Regions from separate parts of the Eggerthella guodeyinii genome, predicted to be linked through region 1. Evidence: predicted binding sites of a transcription regulator. Region 1 holds the regulator's gene; each other region holds the start of a gene.
What was found. Region 1 encodes LexA, which represses DNA repair genes until DNA is damaged. Its sites were predicted from a motif close to CNAACANNTGTTNG; they were not measured.
Positions count from the first base shown of each region.

Region 2: uvrB (excinuclease ABC subunit UvrB) is a predicted target of LexA. The motif match lies at 1,557-1,570, and genes of this name have one in related genera.
Region 3: GS424_RS09275 (Y-family DNA polymerase) is a predicted target of LexA. The motif match lies at 2,094-2,107, and genes of this name have one in related genera.
Region 4: ruvC (crossover junction endodeoxyribonuclease RuvC) is a predicted target of LexA. The motif match lies at 3,028-3,041, and genes of this name have one in related genera.

Region 1 covers NZ_CP063310.1:2,049,679-2,054,854, forward strand. The annotation lists gene hflX (GTPase HflX) at 1-1,143, shown strand, start outside; gene GS424_RS08485 (signal peptidase II) at 1,130-1,681, shown strand; gene lexA (transcriptional repressor LexA) at 1,739-2,377, opposite strand; gene GS424_RS08495 (hypothetical protein) at 2,520-2,789, shown strand; gene GS424_RS08500 (ATP-binding cassette domain-containing protein) at 3,188-4,702, shown strand; gene nrdR (transcriptional regulator NrdR) at 4,809-5,176, shown strand, end outside.
Region 2 covers NZ_CP063310.1:3,402,857-3,408,032, forward strand. The annotation lists gene uvrB (excinuclease ABC subunit UvrB) at 1-1,462, opposite strand, end outside; gene GS424_RS14575 (YeiH family protein) at 2,428-3,501, shown strand; gene coaE (dephospho-CoA kinase) at 3,598-4,197, opposite strand; gene mnmA (tRNA 2-thiouridine(34) synthase MnmA) at 4,194-5,176, opposite strand, start outside.
Region 3 covers NZ_CP063310.1:2,213,923-2,219,098, forward strand. The annotation lists gene GS424_RS09265 (GNAT family N-acetyltransferase) at 1-289, shown strand, start outside; gene GS424_RS09270 (YolD-like family protein) at 408-737, opposite strand; gene GS424_RS09275 (Y-family DNA polymerase) at 730-2,067, opposite strand; gene GS424_RS09280 (ornithine carbamoyltransferase) at 2,341-3,438, shown strand; gene GS424_RS09285 (agmatine deiminase family protein) at 3,521-4,717, shown strand; gene GS424_RS09290 (hypothetical protein) at 4,815-5,036, shown strand; gene GS424_RS09295 (purine-cytosine permease family protein) at 5,058-5,176, shown strand, end outside.
Region 4 covers NZ_CP063310.1:1,181,350-1,186,525, forward strand. The annotation lists gene GS424_RS04730 (MarR family winged helix-turn-helix transcriptional regulator) at 1-180, shown strand, start outside; gene GS424_RS04735 (FAD-binding protein) at 232-2,064, opposite strand; gene GS424_RS04740 (TetR/AcrR family transcriptional regulator) at 2,223-2,867, opposite strand; gene ruvC (crossover junction endodeoxyribonuclease RuvC) at 3,096-3,674, shown strand; gene ruvA (Holliday junction branch migration protein RuvA) at 3,671-4,264, shown strand; gene ruvB (Holliday junction branch migration DNA helicase RuvB) at 4,312-5,176, shown strand, end outside.

The sequences.
Region 1 (5,176 bases):
ACCACGCAGAAGCTCGACGCTCCCAACCCGCGCACGTTCGTGGGCACGGGCAAGGCCGACGAGGTGGCCGAGCTCGCGCGCGCCCACGCGGCCGATCTCGTGGTGTTCGACGACGAGCTGACGCCCTCGCAGCAGGCGAACCTCGAGAAGGCGATGGGCCGCGACGTGAAGGTCATCGACCGCACGGCGCTCATCCTCGATATCTTCGCCCTGCACGCCACCAGCAAAGAGGGGCGGCTGCAGGTGCGGCTCGCCCAGAACGAGTACCTGCTGCCGCGCCTGCGTGGCATGTGGGCCCACCTGGCCTCCAACCGCATGGGCGGCGGCGTGGGGTCGCGCTTCGGCGAAGGCGAGAGCCAGCTCGAGGTCGACCGCCGCATGGTGCGCAAGCGCATCACGTCCATCAAGCGCGAGCTCAAGCACCTGGCCGAGGTGCGCGCCGTCCAGCGCGAGAGCCGCTACGAGAGCGGCATGTTCAAGGTGGCGCTGGCCGGCTACACGAACGCCGGCAAGTCGAGCCTGCTCAACCGGCTGACGAATGCGGACGTGCTGGCGTACGACAAGCTGTTCGCCACGCTCGACTCGACCACGCGCAAGTTCGAGCTGCCCGAGGGCCGTGAGATCACCATCACCGACACGGTCGGATTCATCCAGAAGCTGCCGACGACGCTCATCGAGGCGTTCAAGTCGACGCTCGACGAGATCACGGGCGCCGACCTCGTGCTGCACGTGGTGGACGCGTCGTCGGACGAGTACGAGGCGCAGATCGCCGCCGTGGAGGACGTGCTCGGCCAGATCCAGGCGCAGGACCTGCTGCGCGTGCTCGTGTTCAACAAGTGCGACCTGCTCGACGAGGAGCATTTCGCGGCCCTCAAGGCGCGCCATCCGCAGGCGCAGTTCGCGTCGGCGGCGACAGGGGAGGGCGTGGGCGCGCTCGTCGACCACGTCGCCCGCGTCGCCTCGGCGCAGGACGAGCACCTCGACGTGCTGATCCCCTACAGCCGGGGCGACCTCGTCTCCATCGCGCACGAGCGCTGCCACATTCTCTCGGAGACGCACGAGGAGGCGGGCACGCGCATCGTCATGCTCGCGGGCCCTTCGTACGCCGGGCTGTTCAGGCCGTTCGTGCATGGCGGCGAGTAGGCCGTCCCCCTCGGGAGGGCGGCTGGCGCTCATCGGGTCGATCGCGCTCCTCGTGGCGGTCGACCAGGGCGTCAAGCTCGTCATCGCGCGGTGGGGGATGGGGTACAGCTTCTCCCTCGTCGGCGACGTCCTGCAGTACTATCCGACGGTCAACGAGAAGATGACCTGGGGCGGCAACTTCATCGAGGTGCTCAGCGTGCCGGCGGTGGCCATCGCCCTCAACGTGCTGGCCATCGCGCTGGCGCTCAGCGCGTACGCGTTCTACCGCGCGTCGGTGGAGAAGCCGGGCAAGGCGGCGGCCTTCGTGTTCGCCGTGGGCCTGGCCGGCTGCGTCTGCGGGCTCGTCGACCGCGTGTTCTGGGGCGGCAGCCTCGATTTCCTGCAGGTTCCCGGGGCGTTCGTGTTCGACGTGAAGGACTGCTACCTCAGCGTCTCGCTCGTCGTCTTCGTCGCGCTGGCGCTTGCGCACGGCGACGCGTTCGACCTCCGGGCGTACGGCTCGTACCTGGCATCCCGGTTGAGGCGCGACGCCAAATAGAAACGCCCCGTCGCTTCCATCGAGCGGCGGGGCGTTTCGTTGGTTCGGCGTGCGACGTTACAGGCGGCGGAAGACCGCGACCACCTTGCCGGCGATGGCGCAATCGGTGGTGATGATGGGGTCCATCGTGGAGTTCTCCGGCTGCAGGCGGATGTGGTCGCTTTCCTTGAAGAAGCGCTTCACCGTGGCGCCGTCGTCGATGATGGCCACGACGATGTCGCCGTTGTTCGCGACGGGCTGCTCCTTGACCACGACGTAGTCGCCGTCGTTGATGCCCGCTTCGATCATGCTCTCGCCGCGCACCGACAGCAAGAACGACGGGGCGTCGCCCACGATCTCGGTGGGAAGCGACAGGGTGTCGGTGATGTTCTCCTCGGCGAGGATGGGCGAGCCGGCCGCCACGTTGCCCACGAGGGGCACGCTCACGATGTTGCTGAAGCTGGGCGCGACGACGTTGGTGGCCAGCGCAGCGTCCTCGAGCGGATAGGTGAGCGCGATGGAGCGCGACTTGAGCGGGTCGCGCTTGATGAGGCCCTTTTCCTCGAGCGCCTTCAAGTGCACGTGCACGGTGGAGGGGGAGGAGAGGCCGAGGCTCTGGCATACCTCGCGCACGGTCGGGCCGTACCCTTTCTCCCGAATGCACTCCTCGATGCAGTCGAGCACCGCTTGCTGGCGCTTCGTCACTTTCTCGGCCATGGATCGTCCTTTCGTCGCCGCCCTATCTTCTACCGAACAAATGTATGAAATTTCTATTGACATGAACCTTTGTTCGACCTATTATATACGCGAACAAAGGTTCTACGCAAGAGCAGGAGGGCATAAAATGAAGAATTTTGAGATGAAATACCCCGTCGAGGGAACCTCGGCCCTTCAACCGAAGCTCGATTCGGCACCTGCTCGGCAGGCGCGCATTATCGCGTTTCCCGAGCGCGCGGCCCAAACCGGGCGCGGCGCGCATGCGGGGCGCGGCGATGCGTCGTTCGCGTCCGCCGTGCGCGCGGGCACGGCGCAAGGCGTGTCGTTCGGCCGCGTGCAGCGTTGGCAGGCGGTCGTCGGCGGGTGCGTGTTCGCGGCGCTCGCGTTCGCCAGCTTGTTCATGGGGCTGTAGCGCCCGTCGTTCTCCCACGGCCCGCAGCGGCCGTTCCATAACCCACAGATGCTGCGTTTCTGTGGCTGCGTAGCGCCTCCGCCACCCCGGAGGCGCGTCCATTCGGGGGTTTACGCATTCCGCCCGCCGTGGTAGACTCGGCCGAGCAGCAACCGTGCCGCGCCGCCGCACCCGCAGGCGAGCGCGCCTCGCGAAGGAGACAAGGAACATGAAGCGATAACGAAAGCCCTCTTTTCACCCCTTGCAGGTATCCATCAGCCGCATCGGGTGCGCTTTCGCCATCGTTCTCGACTCCGCCTCGCGCTTCATCCGCTTTCCCAAGCCGCTTGGCATTCCCTTCATCGGCATCGCTGAACGCTGCACCGAGCCGCCCGTGCGCCTCTCAGACGGAGGTCGCCATGTTCGTTACCGCCCATCATCTTTCCCATACCTACGAAGGTGCCGACGAGCCCGCGCTCGACGACGTCTCGCTCACGTTCTCGAACGGCTGGACGGGCATCGTCGGGCCGAACGGCGCCGGCAAGAGCACGCTCGCGCGCTGCGTGTGCGGCGCGCTCCCGCCCGATCGGGGGTCGGTGTCGCCCCGGACGCGCGGCACGATATGCGAGCAGTCCACCGCGCTGCCCCCTGCGACGCTCGAGGAGTTCGCCTGCGACTACGGCTCGACGGCCGTGAAACTGCGCGCGCTGCTGGAAATCGAGGACGAATGGCTGTGGCGCTACGATTCGCTGTCCCATGGCGAGCGCAAGCGCATCCAGATCGCCTGCGCGCTGGCCGCGGAGCCGCAGGTGCTCGCCCTCGACGAGCCGACGAACCACCTCGACGCGCCCACGCGTGCCCTCGTCGCGCAGGCGCTCGCCTCGTTCAAGGGCGTCGGGCTGCTCGTGTCGCACGATCGCACGCTGCTCGACGGTCTCGTGCAATCGTGCGTGTTCGTCGAGGCGGGACGGGCTGTCGCCATCCCGGGCACCTACACGCAGGCGCGCCGGGAGCTCGACCTGCGCCAGGAGACCGTGCGCACGGAGCGCCGCCAAGCCCGCGAGGAGCTTGCCCGCATCAGGAACGAGAGTGCGCGGCGCGACGGGGTCGCCGCCCGCGCGTCGGCCCGCCGTTCGGCGCGGCACCTCGACCGGCACGATCGCGACGGGCGGGCGAAGATCAAGCTCGCCGTCTATTCCGGGCAGGACGGCAAGGCGGGCAAGCTCTCGTCGCAGATGGACAAGCGCATCGAGGCCGTCGAGAAGCGTATCGAAGGCCTCGATGCCAAAAAGGAGGCCCGAGGCTCCCTGGAAACGGATGCCGCTCCCGCCGCCCGCAAGGTGCTCGCCCGCCTTCCCGCCGGCAGCATGCCGCTCGGCGCGGGACGCGCGCTGCACCATCCCGAGCTGTACCTGGGAAACGAGGACCGCATCGGACTCGTCGGCAGAAACGGAGCAGGGAAGTCCACCCTGCTCAGAGCCCTCCTGCGCCGGGTTACGCTGTCGGAGGGCGTCGCGCACCTTCCGCAGGAGGCAGACGACGGCGAGGTGCGCGCGCTGCTCGACGAGCTGCACGGGCTCTCGCCGGCCGAGCGCGGACGCGTGCTTTCTATCGTGGCGCGGCTCGAATCGCCGCCGTCGCGCGTGCTCGACGGGGAGGATCTGAGCCCGGGAGAGGTGCGCAAGCTCCTGATCGCGCGCAGCCTGCTCTCGTCGCCGCATCTCATCGTCATGGACGAGCCGACGAACCATCTGGATATCCGCTCGATCGAGGCCCTGCAGGACGTGCTCGGCGAATGCGCCTGCGCGCTTGTGCTCGTGTCGCATGACGAGCGGTTCCTCGACGCGCTCGTGGACGAGCGCTGGGTATTCGAGGTCGAACGGGCGAAAGGGGAGGTTGGGCTGGGGGATACGTATGTGCGCGCCGTTCGGTAGGGGTGGCGCGCACGGTTCGTGCAGGTTTTTTGCGCGAATCCGGTATGCCGATTGAACCACTATATATTGTATGTTAGGCTGAACCAAAATCGGCAAAGGAGCAAGTATGCGTTGTCCTTCCTGTGGCAATCCAGAGTCGAAAGTGGTCGACTCGAGGCCTTCCGAAGACGGCACGGCCATTCGCCGGCGCCGCGAATGCCTCGAATGCGGGCGTCGTTTCACCACGTACGAGCGCCTGGGCGACAATCCGCTCATCGTCATCAAAGCCGACGGCTCGTCGGAGGCCTACGATCGCCAGAAGCTCATGCGCGGGCTGCTCAACGCCGCCGCGAAGCGACCCATCGGGCCCGAGCAGATCGCCTCGCTCATCGACAGCATCGAGGCCGAGCTGCGCAACGCCTCGCGCAACGAGATCGGATCGAAGGATCTGGGCGACATGGTGCTCGTGCGCCTCGCCAAGCTCGACGACGTCGC
Region 2 (5,176 bases), 1.4 Mb from region 1:
GGTCCAGCAGGTGGTCGGTCAGGTCCTCGGCCATCTTCTTCGTGAGCGTGGTGATGAGCACGCGCTCGTTGCGCGCAGCACGCTCCTTCGACTCGTCGATGATGTCGTCGATCTGCGACGCCGAGCCGCGCACGATGATCTCGGGATCCAGCAAGCCGGTCGGGCGGATGATCTGCTCCACCTGCTGCTGCGACACCTTCTGCTCGTAATCGCCCGGCGTGGCCGAGACGTACACGAACTGGGGGATGCGATCCTCGAACTCGTCGAAGCGCAGCGGGCGGTTGTCCAGGCAGCTGGGCAGGCGGAACCCGTGCTCCGCCAGCGTGATCTTGCGCGAGCGGTCGCCTTCGTGCATGCCGCGGATCTGCGGCACCGTCACATGGCTCTCGTCGATGATGCAGAAGAAGTCCTTCGGGAAGTAGTCGATCAGCGTGTAGGGCGGCTCGCCCGGCTCGCGTCCGTCCATGTGGCGCGAGTAGTTCTCGATGCCGGAGCAGAAGTTCATCGTCTCCAGCATCTCCAGGTCGTAGTTCACGCGCATCTCGAGGCGCTGCGCTTCCAGCAGCTTGCCTTCCTCCTTGAACTGCTGCAAACGCTCGCGCAGCTCGTCGCGGATGGTGCCCAGCGCGCGGTCCATCTTCGGACGCGCGGTCACGTAGTGCGAGGCAGGCCAGATGGGCAGCGCTTCGAACTCGTTGAGCACCTCGCCCGTCACGTTGTCGATCTCGGTGATGGACTCGATCTCGTCGCCCCAGAACTCGATGCGGATAGGATGGTCGGCATAAGGCGGGAACACGTCGAGCGCATCGCCGCGCACGCGGAACGTGCCGCGCTTCTGCTCGTAGTCATTGCGGTCGTATTGGATGTCGATGAGCTCGTGGATGACCTGGTCGCGATCCATGTCCTTCTGCTTGTCCACGAACACGGCCATGCCGGCGTAGTCCATCGGCGAGCCGATGCCGTAGATGCACGACACCGACGCCACCACGATACAGTCGCGCCGCGACAGCAGCGCCGACGTGGCCGCATGACGCAGCTTCTCCACCTCTTCGTTGATGGACGCGTCCTTCTCGATGAACGTGTCGGACGAGGGCACGTACGCCTCAGGCTGGTAGTAATCGTAGTACGACACGAAGTACACCACGGCGTTTTCGGGGAAGAATTCCTTGAGCTCGCTTGCCAGCTGCGCCGCAAGCGTCTTGTTCGGCGCCATGACGAGCGTGGGCTTCTGCACGGCCTCGATCACCTTCGCCATCGTGAACGTCTTGCCGGAGCCGGTGACGCCCAGCAGGTTCTGATAGCGCAGGCCATCCTCGATGCCCTTCGCCAGCTTCTCGATAGCCTGCGGCTGGTCGCCTGCTGGCTCGTACGGCGAAACCACCTCGAAGGGCGTGGCGGCAAGGCGAACCTCGGGCAGCTTGCCCTCCATTTCGATGCCTTCGATATTGGAAAGATGAGCCATGCTGCTCCTTCCGAATAACAGCGGAGCGCCGACGTGTCGGGCCGCGCGACGAAAAATCTCACAAGGGAACCAGTGTAGCACAGCCCCTTCGATATGAACATATGTTCGTTAGTAAATGGTTACGAAACAGGAGGTAGTCCGTGCTCCGAACTCATCCTGCCGCTTTCCAGCCCCTCGGCCGCACCGGAGCGGAGCAACAGCGAGAGCTGCTCGGTTGAGCGCTTCCAGCCGACACCCCTGGTCGAGCCCTCTCTTGACCATCTCGGCGTTGTAGCTTTCCAGGTTCGACAGGACGATGAGCTGAGCTTCGTCTACCTCGCTGGGAACGAGGTTCTCCTCCACGCCCTGGGCGCGGCACTATGCCGACGGCATCGGTCCGTTCGATCCACTGGCTTGGAGAGAGTGTGAAAGAATTGCTTCCCGACCGATCTTTAAAGGAATCGAATTCGACCCCTTTAAAACGCGGGTTGTGCAGCTTTTCCCAAAGACCGAGGAATTCGATGACGTCATGCGTCCTCAACCAGTTCTTAATAACGTCCTTCGGTACGGCACTTTTATATCGTGCGATATCGGTAAGCGACACATAGTCGGCATGAGATTCCCTCGTGTAGAACGTAACTTCGATACCTCGAGCATTGATCTTCTCGCGATCAGGCATGGAGCATGCACCTCTCTAAGGCGTTCCGAAATCTGAGAGGATCTCGCGGATCTTGCAAGCGTGGTACGGGCGACGCGGAACACCGTCGCCATCTATGGACATCCGACCATTCAAGTGATTCGAAGGCGCTTGCACTGGCTCTTTTTCTTGTACTAGCAGTATAGCACATAAATACATACATTTGTTCGTGAATAAAAGAAAACGAGGTGGACTCAGAATTGGCGGCGCTATGGCGGCAGTGATATACTCTCTCGCCGTTAATGACGGATACGGGGCGCGAGCCCCGTTCGTGATAGAAGGACTGATCGTGACCAACGCGCTGAAGAATCTTCCCGGGCTGGCGGTATGCGTGGCCATCGCCGTTCCGTGCTGGTTCGTCGGACAGCTGCTCCCCATCATCGGCGGGCCCGTGTTCGCCATCCTGGCCGGCATGGCCATCGCCGTGTTCTGGAAGCAGCCCACGCGCGGACCCGTGCAGACGGGCATCGCGTTCGCGGGCAAGAAGGTGCTGCAGGCCGCCGTCGTGCTGCTGGGCTTCGGGTTGAACCTCGCGCAGATCGCTCAGGTGGGCATGATGTCGCTGCCCATCATCGGATCCACCATCGCCACGGCGCTCATCACGGCGTTCGTGCTGCACAAGGTGTTGCACATGCCCTCCGAGATCTCGACGCTCATCGGCGTCGGATCGTCCATCTGCGGCGGCTCGGCCATCGCCGCCACCGCGCCCGTCATCAAAGCGCACGACAAGGATGTGGCTCAGGCCATCTCGGTCATCTTCCTGTTCAACGTGCTGGCCGCCCTCATCTTCCCGTCGCTCGGCAACGCGCTGGGCATGTCCAACGAGGGCTTCGGCCTGTTCGCCGGCACCGCCGTGAACGACACGTCCTCGGTGACGGCCGCAGCAGCGGCGTGGGACGGCATGCACCCCGGCTCGAACGCGCTCGACCAGGCCACCATCGTCAAGCTCACCCGCACGCTGGCCATCATCCCCATCACGCTCGTGCTGGGTATCTGGGTGGCGCGCCGCGAGAGCCGCGATCCCGCTGCGCTCGAAGCGCAGGCCCGCAGCGTGGTCAAACCCACCGGCAAGCTCGGCGGCTTCAGCCTGCGCCGCGCGCTGCCCGTGTTCATCGTGCTGTTCCTGGCCGCGTCCGTGATCACCACCGTCGCCGTGGCCGCAGGCATCGACGTCGCGCTGTTCGAGCCGCTCAAGACGCTGTCGAAGTTCTGCATCGTCATGGCCATGGCCGCCATCGGCCTGAACACCGACATCGTGCACCTCGTGAAGACGGGCGGTAAGCCCATCCTCATGGGCCTGTGCTGCTGGATCGCCATCACCGCCGTCAGCCTCGGCATGCAGCACGTCCTGGGCCTCTGGTAACCCGCCGGAAAGCCGGGAGGGTCGCGGCACGGCCCAGACAAAAAAGGGCCCCGGTTCGTCCGAACCGGGGCCCCTCCCACACGTAGCGCTACGCTCTTACAGGTCCTTCGAGTAGTCTCCCCACCAGGCGAGCACCTTGTTGCGCATCTCGTCGGGGGTGCCGTCGTTGTTGAACACCACGTCGGACGCCTCGATGCGGTCGGCGTCGGTGATCTGCTGGGCGATGCGGCGACGCACGTCGGTCTCGTCCCAGCCGCTCTTCACGGCGCGCTCGATGCGCAGGTCGATGGGCGCGAGCACGGCGATCACCACGTCGGCATCGTAGGCGAGCGAAGTTTGGCGGTTCTTGAACACCGAGTGCTCCACCACCACGGCCTTGTGGCCCTCGGTCTCCAGCTCGGCGATGCGGTCGGTGAACGCTTCTTCGATGCGCGGCAGCGTGATGCGGTTGAGCTTGCGCGTTTCCGCGGGGCTCACGAACGCCTTGGCGGCCAACGCGCGGCGATCGATCTCGCCGTCGGCTCCCAGGATATCCTCGCCGAACGTCTCGACGAGCTCGGCCTTCACCGTATCCCACGTGAGGACGTCGTGGCCTACCTGGTCGAGATCAATGTTCGGCAAACCCTGCTCGACGAGCACCTTGCGGGCCGTGGACTTGCCGGCTCCCATGCCGCCGATGATGAACAGCTTCTTCATGCGTGCACTACCTCCTCAATCATGCCGCCTCCCAATACGGTATCGCCGTCGTAGAGTACGGCGTATTGGCCCGGCGCCGTGGTTGGCTGCGGACTCCGCAGCGCGATCGATACGCGCTGGTTGTCTTCCGGCTCTATGATACACGCACAGGGACGGCTCCGGTAGCGAAGTTTCACCATCGCGTCATACGGGTCGCCGAGCGTTGGAAAAGCCTGCCAGTTCATGGCGCCCACCACCACGCCGTCGATGAGCGTGTCGTCGACGAACCCCACCACGAGCTCGCCGGTCGAGGGACGCTTCTCCACCACGTAATACGGCTCGGGACCGGCCACGCCGATGCCCTTGCGCTGCCCCACCGTGTAATTCGACAAACCGTCGTGGCGGCCGAGCACCGTCCCCGCGCGGTCCACGATCGCGCCAGGCGCGTCTTCCACGCCATGCGCGCGCAAGAACGGCCGGTAGTCGCCCTCGATGAAGCAGTTGTCCTGGCTCTCGGCCTTCTCAGCCACGACGAGGCCCAGGTCGGCCGCGATCACGCGCACCTCCGCCTTCGTCATGGCGCCAAGCGGCAGCACGAGGCGCGCCAGCTGCTCCTGGCTCAGCAACGACAGCATGTAGCTTTGATCCTTACGGGCGTCGAGGGCCGTCTTCACCACGAATCGGCCCGAGTCGGCAAGGCGGGCAATGCGCGCATAGTGGCCGGTGGCGATGCGCTCGCATCCGCACTCGTCAGCGGCGCGCAGCAGCGTGGGCATCTTGCAGCGCGCGTTGCAGCCCACGCACGGGCTGGGCGTGAGGCCGTCCGCATACGACGAGACGAAAGGCTCCACCACGCAACGCTCGAAGGCGTCGACGCACGACGGCACCACGTGGGGAATGCCCAGTTGGGAGCACACGGTTGCCGCGTCGGCCACCGCGCGCTCGGTGGCGGCGTTGTCGCGGAAGCGGCACGTGACGCCCACCACTTCGTACCCGGCGC
Region 3 (5,176 bases), 160 kb from region 1:
CTGGCACCAGGGCATCGCCACCGAAGCGTGCGCCGTCGTCCTCGAGCGGCTGCGAGCCGACGGCGTGCCCTTCGTCACCGCCACGCATGACGTGCAGAACCCGCGCAGCGGCGAAGTGATGAAGCGCCTCGGCATGAGCTACCGCTACACCTACGAAGAGCAATGGCAGCCGAAGAACCGCACGGTGATGTTCAGGCTCTACCAGCTCGACCTCGACGGCAACGACGCCCGCACGTATCTGCGCTACTGGAACGACGCCCTCGCTCGCTTCGTGGAGCCGAGCGTCTGAGAGACGTACGCCCATTGGAAAGCAGCTTGCACGCCATGGTGCAATCCTTCGACTACGGCGCCCTGCGGGCGCCTCCGCTCAGACGCTCGGACCTCTTGCGCATCGGCGGCGGTTCGGCCTAGAGCGCATCCCCTTCGTCGATCTCCGCGATATCGTCGAAGGGGATGCGGGTGCGGACGACGGTGATGGTGCGGCCGGCGAGGTCGATGTCGCTGACGAGGCCGCGCGCGGTCACGTACGCCTCGCCGTCGTGGTAGACGACGCTCGCCATCGTCCGGCGTTCCACCTGCGCGAGACGCTGCGACAGCTCGAGCGCCTCCTCGTCGGTCAGCTCGCGCTTCGGCTCTGCCACGCGCTCGCGCTCGCGGATGAGGTCGTAGTAGCCCTTGAGCGCGGCGAAGGGCATGAACTGCTGCGCGCGGTCGGCGCGGGGGCGGCGCTCAGGCATGATGGCCCCCGATCTGCTCGTTGCGCTCGCGCGCCGTGGCCTTCTCCTTCAAGCTGGTCCCGCGCAGAAGCGCGTTCTTGCCGAAGCGGTCCTTCACGGCCAGCACGGCCCGCTGCAGCCGGCGCTCCTCGGCTTCCACCTCCACGTCCGCGAACAGGTCCATGGTGGCGAACTCCTCGGGAAGCACGCCGCCGAAGCCCACGTTGATGCGGCGGATGGGCGCGTCGGCGCGCGTCGTCTCCTCGAACAGCTCGAGGAACCGCGGCATGAGCTTCGAGTAGAGGTTCGTGCGATCCGCCTGCTTGCGCGTGCCGCCGGTATGCGCGCCCCCGCGCCGGCCGCTCGCGGGCCGCCTGCCGTGCCCGCCGTCGAAGAACGCGCCGTCCGCTTCGCCCGCGCGCTCCCCCGGATCCTTCGCGTAGCCCACGTACAGGGAGATGGACGCCGCCACGAGGCGCTTGTCCACGAGGTCGAGCACGAGCTGGTCCACCATCTCCTTGAGCACGTCCTTCGCCTCGTCGTAGGAATAGTCGCACGGCAGCACCTGGCCGTTTCCCAGAGAATGCCCGCCGGGCTCGTAGGCGTGGATGTCGGCGATGGTGCAGGGCTCCACGCCGTGGGCGTGGTCGATCAGGTACTCCGCGTTTACGCCGAACTCGCGGTAGAGCGTGCTCTCGCTCATCTCGCACACCCCGCGCAGGTCGTACACGGCGTACTTCGCCAGCCGCTTCGCGATGCCGGGGCCGATGTTCCAGATGTCGGTGATGGGCCGGTGGGTTTGGATCGAGCGCTCGAATTCGGCCTGGTCGAGGTAGCCGATGCGGTCCTCGGCGTGCTTCGCCGTGATGTCGAGCGCCACCTTGGCGAGGAACAGGTTCGACCCCACGCCCGCCGTGGCGCACACGCCCGTCTCGGCCAGCACCGCGTCCATGAGCATGACGGCGAACTGCCGGGCGCTCATCCGGTACAGCGCGAGGTACGGCGTCGCGTCGATGAAGCACTCGTCGATGGAGTACGCGTGGACGTCCTCGGGCGACACGTAGCGCAGGTAGATCGAGTAGATGTCGGCCGACACCTCCATGTAGCGCTGCATGCGCGGCTTCGCCATGACGTAGTCCACGCCCGCGGGGATCTCGAACACGCGGCAGCGGCTCGAGAGGCCGAGCGCCTTCATCGACGGCGTGATGGCCAGGCAGATGGTCTTCTCCGTGCGCTCGGGATCGGCCACGACCAGGTTCGCGGCGAGCGGGTCGAGCCCGCGGTCGACGCACTCGACGCTCGCGTAGAAGCTCTTCAAGTCGATGCACACGTACGTGCGCTCCTTCGCCACCGTCGCCTCCTCGTTTCACGACAACCAAAACACTTGTTCGTACAGTATAGCGCTTTTCCACGCCGATCCGACGCGGATCTCACGCGGTTCACCCGCCGTCGCAACGCGGTTCCCCCGCCGTTGCGCACGCCGAACGCGCAGTAACACCCCATCGTACCGACGCCCTCACCTTCGAAATGGCTCCGAGGGGTCATTGAGGGTTATTCCCGCTCGTCCATACACTTCTTACCCAATGGAGCCCGAGAGGCGGTGTTCCGCGAAGTCTAAGGAGTGATGGAAGTGAAGCACGAACACTACATGGACATGAACCGTTTGAGCGACTGGAGCGTCGAGCAGATCGACGAGTTGCTCGACACCTGTCTGCTGCTCAAGGAAATGGAAGAGAAAGGCGTGCGCCTCCCCCTTCTCAAGGACGTCTCCCTTGCGATGATGTTCGACCAGCAGTCTACCCGCACTCGCGTGAGCTTCGAGACCGCGATGACCCAGTTCGGCGGGCATGCCATGTTCCTCGGTGGCAGCTCTCTGCACTCAGGCTCCGGTCAGGAGGACATCGCCGAGACCGCGGCCATCATCTCGAGCATGGCAGACGCCATCATGATCCGCAGCAAGAGCCAGCGCGTCATCGACGAGGTCGTGGCAAACTCCACCGTCCCCGTCATTTCCGGCATGAGCTGCAACGATTTCCGTGCCGACGGCTTTGGTAGCCAGGAGCAGCACCATCCGACGCAGGTCATCGCCGACCTCATCACGATGATCGAGCGCAAGCCTCAAGGAAAGAAGCTCTCCGACTGCACCTTCATGTGGCTCGGCGACGGTGCCGACGGTTTCGACTGCGTCTTCATGGACCATCTCTCGCTCTTCCCCCGTCTGGGCATCCGCGTCATCTGCGCGGGTCCCAAGAAGTTCTGGCCGAGCGAGGATCTTCTCGAGCAGTGCCGCAAGCAGGCCGCCGAGGACGGCAACGGAGAAATCATCTGCACCGAGGACCCGATCGAGTACGCCCCGGAAACGGACTTCTTCTACACCGGCGTCGTGAACTACCACAAGGAAGGCGTGAGCGAGGAAGAAGCCTTCGACGTCTTCTATCCGAAGTACCAGATCAACGAAGAGCTCTTGTCCCATGCTCCGAAGAGCGCGTGGGTCATGCATTACCTGCCCGGAAACCGCAACTGGGAGATGACCGACGCGGTTTGGGACGGGCCCCAGTCCGCTCTGCTTCCGCTGGGCGAGAACCGACTCTACGCGCAGCGCGGCATCCTGGTCTACATCCTGTGGCCTCTGCGTCGCAACACGAGCGAGGCTCTCGAGAACCACTATCAGGGCAAGGTCGAAGACCTGCTCACCCCCCGTATTCACAACTACGACTTTTAGAACCCGCCAACGAGCCGCAGCCCCGCAAGCGAGCTGCGGCTCGTTTTCCGCAATCATGCAATGCGATTAGGAGGTAGATCGAATGAATCAGATCACCGAATCCATGTCTCATCCCAAAGCTGACGGCTTTTTCATGCCCGCCGAGTTCGCCCCGCAGGATCGCGTCTGGATGGGCTGGCCCAACCGTCCCGACACGTTCGCCTTCGGCGCCGTCCCCGCCCAGCGCACCTACGCAGGCATTGCGCATGCGATCTCCCGGTTCACGCCCGTCGTGATGTGCTGCAACGAGGCCGACTACGCCAACTGCAAGGCGGTGTTCAAGGACAACGAGCGCGTGAAGGTGCTGGAGATGAGCATCAACGACGCCTGGTTCCGCGACACCGGCGCCACCTTCCTCGTCGACGGCAAGGGCGGCAAGGCCGCGACCGACTGGCACTTCAACGCCTACGGCGGCCTGGTGGACGGCCTGTACTTCCCCTGGGACAAGGACGCCGAGATCGCCCGGAAGATGGCCGACTACGTTGGCGTGCGCACCTATCGGCCCGACCATGTGATCCTCGAAGGCGGCTCGATCACCGTTGACGGCGAGGGCACGCTCGTCGTCACCGAATCCTGCTTGCTGTCCGCCGGCAGGACCGCCTGCGCCCTGGTCGCCGACGAGCCCGATGCGGGCGACTGGCCGCAGTACGCGCGCACGTATGCGCCGTTCAGCGACGAGCTGCGCGACTACATGACCGCCGAACTCGAGAAGTATCTCGGGATCGACAAGGTGATCTGGGTCAAGGAGGGCATCGACCCGGACGTGACCAATGGGCATATCGATGACTGTGCGACGTTCATCGCGCCCGGCGTGATGGCTTGCATCTGGACGGACGATCCCGACTATCCCTTCTACCGGCAATGCCACGAGATCTACGAGACGCTTTCCAACGCCACCGACGCAAAAGGACGCAAGCTCAAGGTCTACAAGCTGCCCATGCCCGAGAAGCCCTGCTACATGTCCGAAGCGGAGGCTGCCTCCATCGACCTCGTCAACCCGCGAACCGCGCAGGACGAGCCTCAGATCGCCTCGTACATGAACTACCTGGTGACCAACCACGGCTGCATCGTGCCGCAGTACGGCGACGCCAACGACGCGCGCGCCGTAGAGACGCTCCAGAGCATCTACGACGAGACGTGGGGCGCGGGCGTATTCGAATGCGTCGGCGTGGACTCCCGCCAAGTCGTCTACGGCGGAGGCAACATTCATTGCATCACGCAGCAGGAGCCTTCGGCGTAACGACCTGGTCAGCAATCAAAAAATTGGAGAGCGCGGGCTCCGGGCGCAGGGGCCGGGGCCCGCGCATCCTTTTTGAAACGTCCTAGGAGGAGCTGTCATGAGCGATGTAGAGGAAATCAGATCCGAAATCGGGGGCCATACGAACTTCGACGAAGAGCACGAAGGCGAACTGTTCGAACGCATCGCGAAAATAGAGCGAGCGGAACGCGAAGGAACGCTTGTTGCAGGGCTGAACAAGGCCGACAACGTGCTTATCGCCGCGATGTTCGTCGTGCTCGGGTTGTTGCCAGTGCTCTGGTATGCGGTCCTGTATTTTTAAGGGGTTTTAAGGAGGTGCAGTATGGCTGGAACAGATGTCAATAACGAGGCTCAAAGCGAGTCGATGCCCGTTCTCAAGAGCGAGCGCATTTACGGTTTCAAAGATCAAACGGTCGTCATCACCGGCTTTGCCTGTGCAGC
Region 4 (5,176 bases), 870 kb from region 1:
CGGTCGTTCATCGTCGAGATCACTCCGGAAGGGGGAGCTGTTTCAACGCGGGGCCGCGATCTGCTCGTGCAGGCGACGGATCGCTACTACGTCTCCCTGACCGAGCAGGAGAGGGATCGGCTGCGCGATTGGCACCGGAGGATGTACGCGAACTTCGAAGCGGTCGGGCTCTACGCCTGACCGCTTCGCCGTTGTGTTCGGGCCGGGGGCGGGTGCTTCCGGCCCTTTCGCTTATCTCTCGTGCTCGATCAGCTTCTTGGCGGCGATGTAGCCGGTGATCAGCGAGCTGCCGACGCCGCCGAAGTACGTGCCGCCGTTGCCGGCGAGGCAGCCGTAGTTGCCCTCGCCGTCCATGCCGCCCATGGTGGAGAAGCCCGCATACAGGCCGGGGATCGTCCTGCCGTCCTCGTCGGTAACCTGCAACAGATCGTTCACGCGCAGGCCGCACAGCGTCTTGCCGATCTGGCCGCCCACGATGGCCGCGTAGTAGGGCGGCGTGTCGATGGGGCTCAGCCAGCTCGGGTCGTAGGGGAAGGCCAGCTCGTCGTCGAAGCCCTGCGCGCACAGGGCGTTGTAGTCCTCGACGGCCCGCTTGACCACGGCGGGATCGAGCAGCAGCATCTCGGCCAGCTCCTCGATGGTGTCGGCCTTCTTGACGGCGCCGCGCTCGACGGCCGCCTCCACCTCGCCGATCCAGTCGGCGGACACGAGCCCCTTGTTCTCGGGCAGCCGGTCGGGGTCGGCGAGCGGGATGCGGCACTTGTCCTTGACGCTGTCGGGGGTGACGCTCTTCTTGAATATCTCCTCGGGGAACTTCGCGTCGCAGATGTTGTACACGTGGTGCCCTACGGCCGACATCCAGGCGCTCGTGGTGGACAGGTCGCCCATGCCGCCTATCAGGCAGGTGTTGTACGTGTCGATCTGCACGTTCTGGGCGTGGTAGGGCTGGCGATGGCCGTACTTGTCGATGACGAGCCACGGGTTGTGGAACAGCTGGCGCTCGCCGTGCCAGAAGTAGTGCCAGAACTGGCCGTCCCCGCCGGCGATGCTCTCGTCGATGCCGCCTTCCCAGCAGCACCACGAGTCGAAGCCGGAGAAGTCGGCGCCTACGCCCAGCCCCATGCGGAACACCTCTCCGGTGTGGAAGGGCATCGGGCCGCCCTGCACGGCACCCTCGTACGCGCTGGGGATGTACGCCCTGATGAGATCCTTGTTCATGCCGATGCCGCCCGCGGTGAGGATCAACCCCTTCCTTGCCTTGAGATAGTGCTCGGCGCCGTCTTCGTCGGTGGCGACGATGCCGGTCACGCGCTGCCCGTCGAACACGAACCGGGCCGCCGCCGTCTGCACGCGGATGTCGGCCCCGCCCGCCTTCGCGCGCTTCTCGAGCGCGTTCATGAGGTTGTCCTGAGCCAGCACGTTGTAGAACGCGCCCCCGCCGCCCTCGCGGCTGGCGTCGTTCCATGCGGCGCCGGTGCACACGAGGTTGCAGCCCTCCGTCGACGTGATCCACTCGTCGGCCTCCACGTGGTTGTCGATGAGCGTGCGCAGCAGCTTCTCGTCGATGGAGTAGTTCGCGCTCGATTCCGCGTCGCGGATGGCCGCATCGTCGTCGCCGCGGTACACGCCTGGGAACCCGAGTGCGTTCTGGGCCTCGGTGCCGCCGAGGATGTCGACGTAGCCGGCCGCGTGGCGGCTCGCGCCTCCCACGGTGGCCTCCTTGTCGATGGCGATGACCTCGAGCCCCTGTTCGGCCAGATAGCCCGCTGCGGCCAGCCCTCCGCCGCCCAGGCCCACGACGATCACGTCGGCTTCGTCGTCGTAGCGCTCGGGCGCCTCGGCGGGGAGGATGGGTGCCGCGTCCGGCAGGTCGGCGCCGATGATGCCGCGATCGAGCAGGCGCTGCGTGACCGCGGGAACGTCGCCCGTCGCGGCCGCCTCCTGCGCGTCGCCGCCGGACGGCGCGCATCCGGCGAGCGCCGCCCCGGTCGCCGCTGCGGCCCCGACGATGCCGACGCCTTTGAGGAAGCTCCTCCGTGAGAACGTGCGATCGGTTGTTTCCATGATGCCCCTCCGTTTCCCTGGATTGGAATCCCCTCGGATTCTCGTTCCATGATCGGGCGGAGCACGCGCATCCTCAAGAAACGAACGGGGCGCTCGTTTCCAACGTGGGACGGCGAAGGGGCGCCCGTCCCAGCAGGGGACGCGCGCGGCGGGGCGTTTCAGGCCTGCGTCTCCTCGGGCGCGTGCCTCAGCATCGACACGACGAACCTGCTGAGGTCGAAATCGCCGTCGTCGGCGTGGTCGACGGGGTCGTCCAGCAGCTTGCGCAGCCGCGGAGGGTAGCAGCTGGCAAACAGCTCGGCCAGCTCGGCGGGCGATTTGTCGATGGTGCCGCGAATCCAGTCCTCGGAAACGTCGAGGCCCGCCGCGGTCACCCATTCGATCTGGAACGCCAGCGCCTCGTCGACGCTCGTGCCGTGGCGCGTCTCCAGCGTCTCGCGGATGAGGGCGACCACGTGGCGGCGCTCCTCCTCGTCGCACACCAGCATCTCGGACGTTTTCTTCGCGGCGTTGAACAGATCCTTGAACAGCGCGAATATCTCAAGTGTGATGGCGATGCCCTCCTGGCAGGTCAGCGAGCGCCCCATCTTGCCGACACCCTCCTCGAGCGGGAACCGCAGGCACCAGGGGGCGATGTCGTACTTGCTGTGGAACGCGCGGTAGAAGCCGGAGCGAGACACGCCGGCCGTCTCGCAGATCTCGTCGACGGCGATCTCGTCCAAGCTCGTCTTCTTGCAGAGCTCGTTGGCGGTCGTCGCGATGAAGAACCGCTTCGCTATGATGGAGAACGTATCGTTGGGCATCGTCGCCTCCCCTTCGGCCGGGCGTCTGCCCGTAGTGTACCAGCTCGAAGAGGGCGCATGGAGCGTCGCGATGCGAACGCATGGGTAACGGCCTCTGACGAGGCTGTGAAAAAGCGCGCCTTCCAAGGGTTGACTCCCGGGCTTTGTGCTAGGATGTCAACGAACAAACGTTTGCAACCGAAACGCGCCCGCCGCGGACGCGGCGAGCGCGACGACGAGAAGGAATCGATGGCACGCACCGAACGAACCATCCTAGGGATCGACCCCGGCCTGGCCAACACGGGCTGGGGCATCGTGGAGCAGCGCGGGCCGCGCCTCGCGTGCACGGCGTACGGCTGCGTGTCCACGGCGAAGGATCTGCCGCTGGCCCAGCGCCTGCGGAAGATACACGAGCAGATGGCCGCGGTGATCGCGCGGTTCGAGCCGGCGTGCGTGGGCATCGAGACGGTGTGGTTCGGCGTGAACGTGCAGAGCGCGTTCGCCACGGGGCAGGCGCGCGGCGCCGCGCTCGTGGCGTGCGCCGAGCGCGACCTCGAGGTGCTGGAGTTCTCGCCCAGCCAGATCAAGCTGGCGGTGGTGGGCACGGGCTCGGCCGAGAAGGACCAGGTGCAGTACATGGTGCGCCAGCTGCTTGCGCTCGAGGACATCCCGCGCCCCGACCACGCCGCCGACGCGCTGGCGGCCGCCATCTGCTATACCACCCACGAGGGCTTTGCGCGCCGCACGGGCGCGGCGTGCGCGGCCTACGACGTTCCCGATCGCGGCGTTCCCGCGTGCGATGCTTCCGCTGGAAAGGACAGGCTATGATCGCGTTTCTCAAAGGGGTGCTGGCCGCGAAGACCGCCACGACCGCCTACATCGAGGTGAACGGCATCGGCTACGCCGTGGGCATGTCCCAGGCCGGGCTGTCGAAGCTGCCCGAGGCGGGCGCCGCCGTGGAGGTGCACACGTTCCTCCAGGTGCGCGACGATGGCCTCGCGCTGTTCGGCTTCCTCACGCTGGAAGAGAAAGCGCTGTTCGAGCGGCTTATCGGCGTGGGCGGCGTGGGGCCGAAGGTGGCGCTCGCCGCGCTGTCGGCGTTCTCGCCCGCGGGCCTCGTGGCCGCCGTGCAGGCGCAGGACGTGGCCGCGGTGCAGCGCATCCCCGGCGTGGGCAAGAAGACGGCGTCGCGCATCATCCTCGAGCTGAAGGGCTCGTTCGACGAGGGCCTTGCGGGCCTGTTCGACGAGGCGGCGCCCGTGGTCGCGTCGGCGGCGAACCTCGCGGGCACGCGGGAGGCGCTGCTGTCGATGGGCTTCACGTCCGAGGAGGCTGACGTCGCGCTCAAGGGCGCTCCCGAGGGCGCGGCCGAAAGCGTGCTGCTACAATATGCGCTGAAGCGACTGGGAACGAACTAGGCGAAGCCGGGCGGCGCCGCGCGCGCCGTCGGGACGGATAGGCGGCTATGGCAGACAACGGCATTGAAATAGAAGGGCTCGTGTTCGAGGCGGGCGCGGGGGCGGGGCGCGACGATGCGCCGCCGGCCGACGCGCGCTCGCGCGCGGTGACGCCCACGCTCACCGAGGACGACCTCGCGCTCGACCGCAGCCTGCGCCCCAAGCGCCTGGGCGACTACCTGGGCCAGACGAAGATCAAGGAATCGCTCGCCATCCTCATCGAGGCGGCGCAGGCGCGCGGCGACGTGGTGGACCACATCCTGTTCTCGGGCCCTCCGGGCCTCGGCAAGACCACGCTCGCGGCCGTCGTGGCCAACGAGCTGGACGCGAACCTCAAGACGACGAGCGGCCCCGCCATCGAGCGCACGGGCGACCTCGCGGCCATCCTCACGAACCTCGAAGAGGGCGACGTGCTGTTCATCGACGAGATCCACCGCCTGAACCGCATGGTGGAGGAGGTGCTCTACCCCGCGCTCGAGGACTTCGCCCTCGACATCGTGGTGGGGAAGGGGCCGGCAGCGCGCTCCATCCGCCTCGATCTGCCGCGCTTCACGCTCGTCGGCGCCACGACGCGCACCGGCCTGCTGACGGGTCCTTTGCGCGACCGCTTCGGCATCGCGTTCCGCTTGCAGTACTACTCGCCCGAGGAGCTGGCCTCCATCGTGCGCCGCTCGGCGTCCATCCTGGACGTCGCCATCGAGGAGGACGGCGCGCTCGAGATCGCGCGCCGCAGCCGCGGCACGCCGCGCTTGGCGAACCGGCTGCTCAAGCGCGTGCGCGACTGGGCGCAAGTGCGCGGCGACGGCGTCATCGACGAGGACGTGGCCGCGCAGGCGCTCAGCTTCTTCGAGGTGGACGCGCTCGGCTTGGACG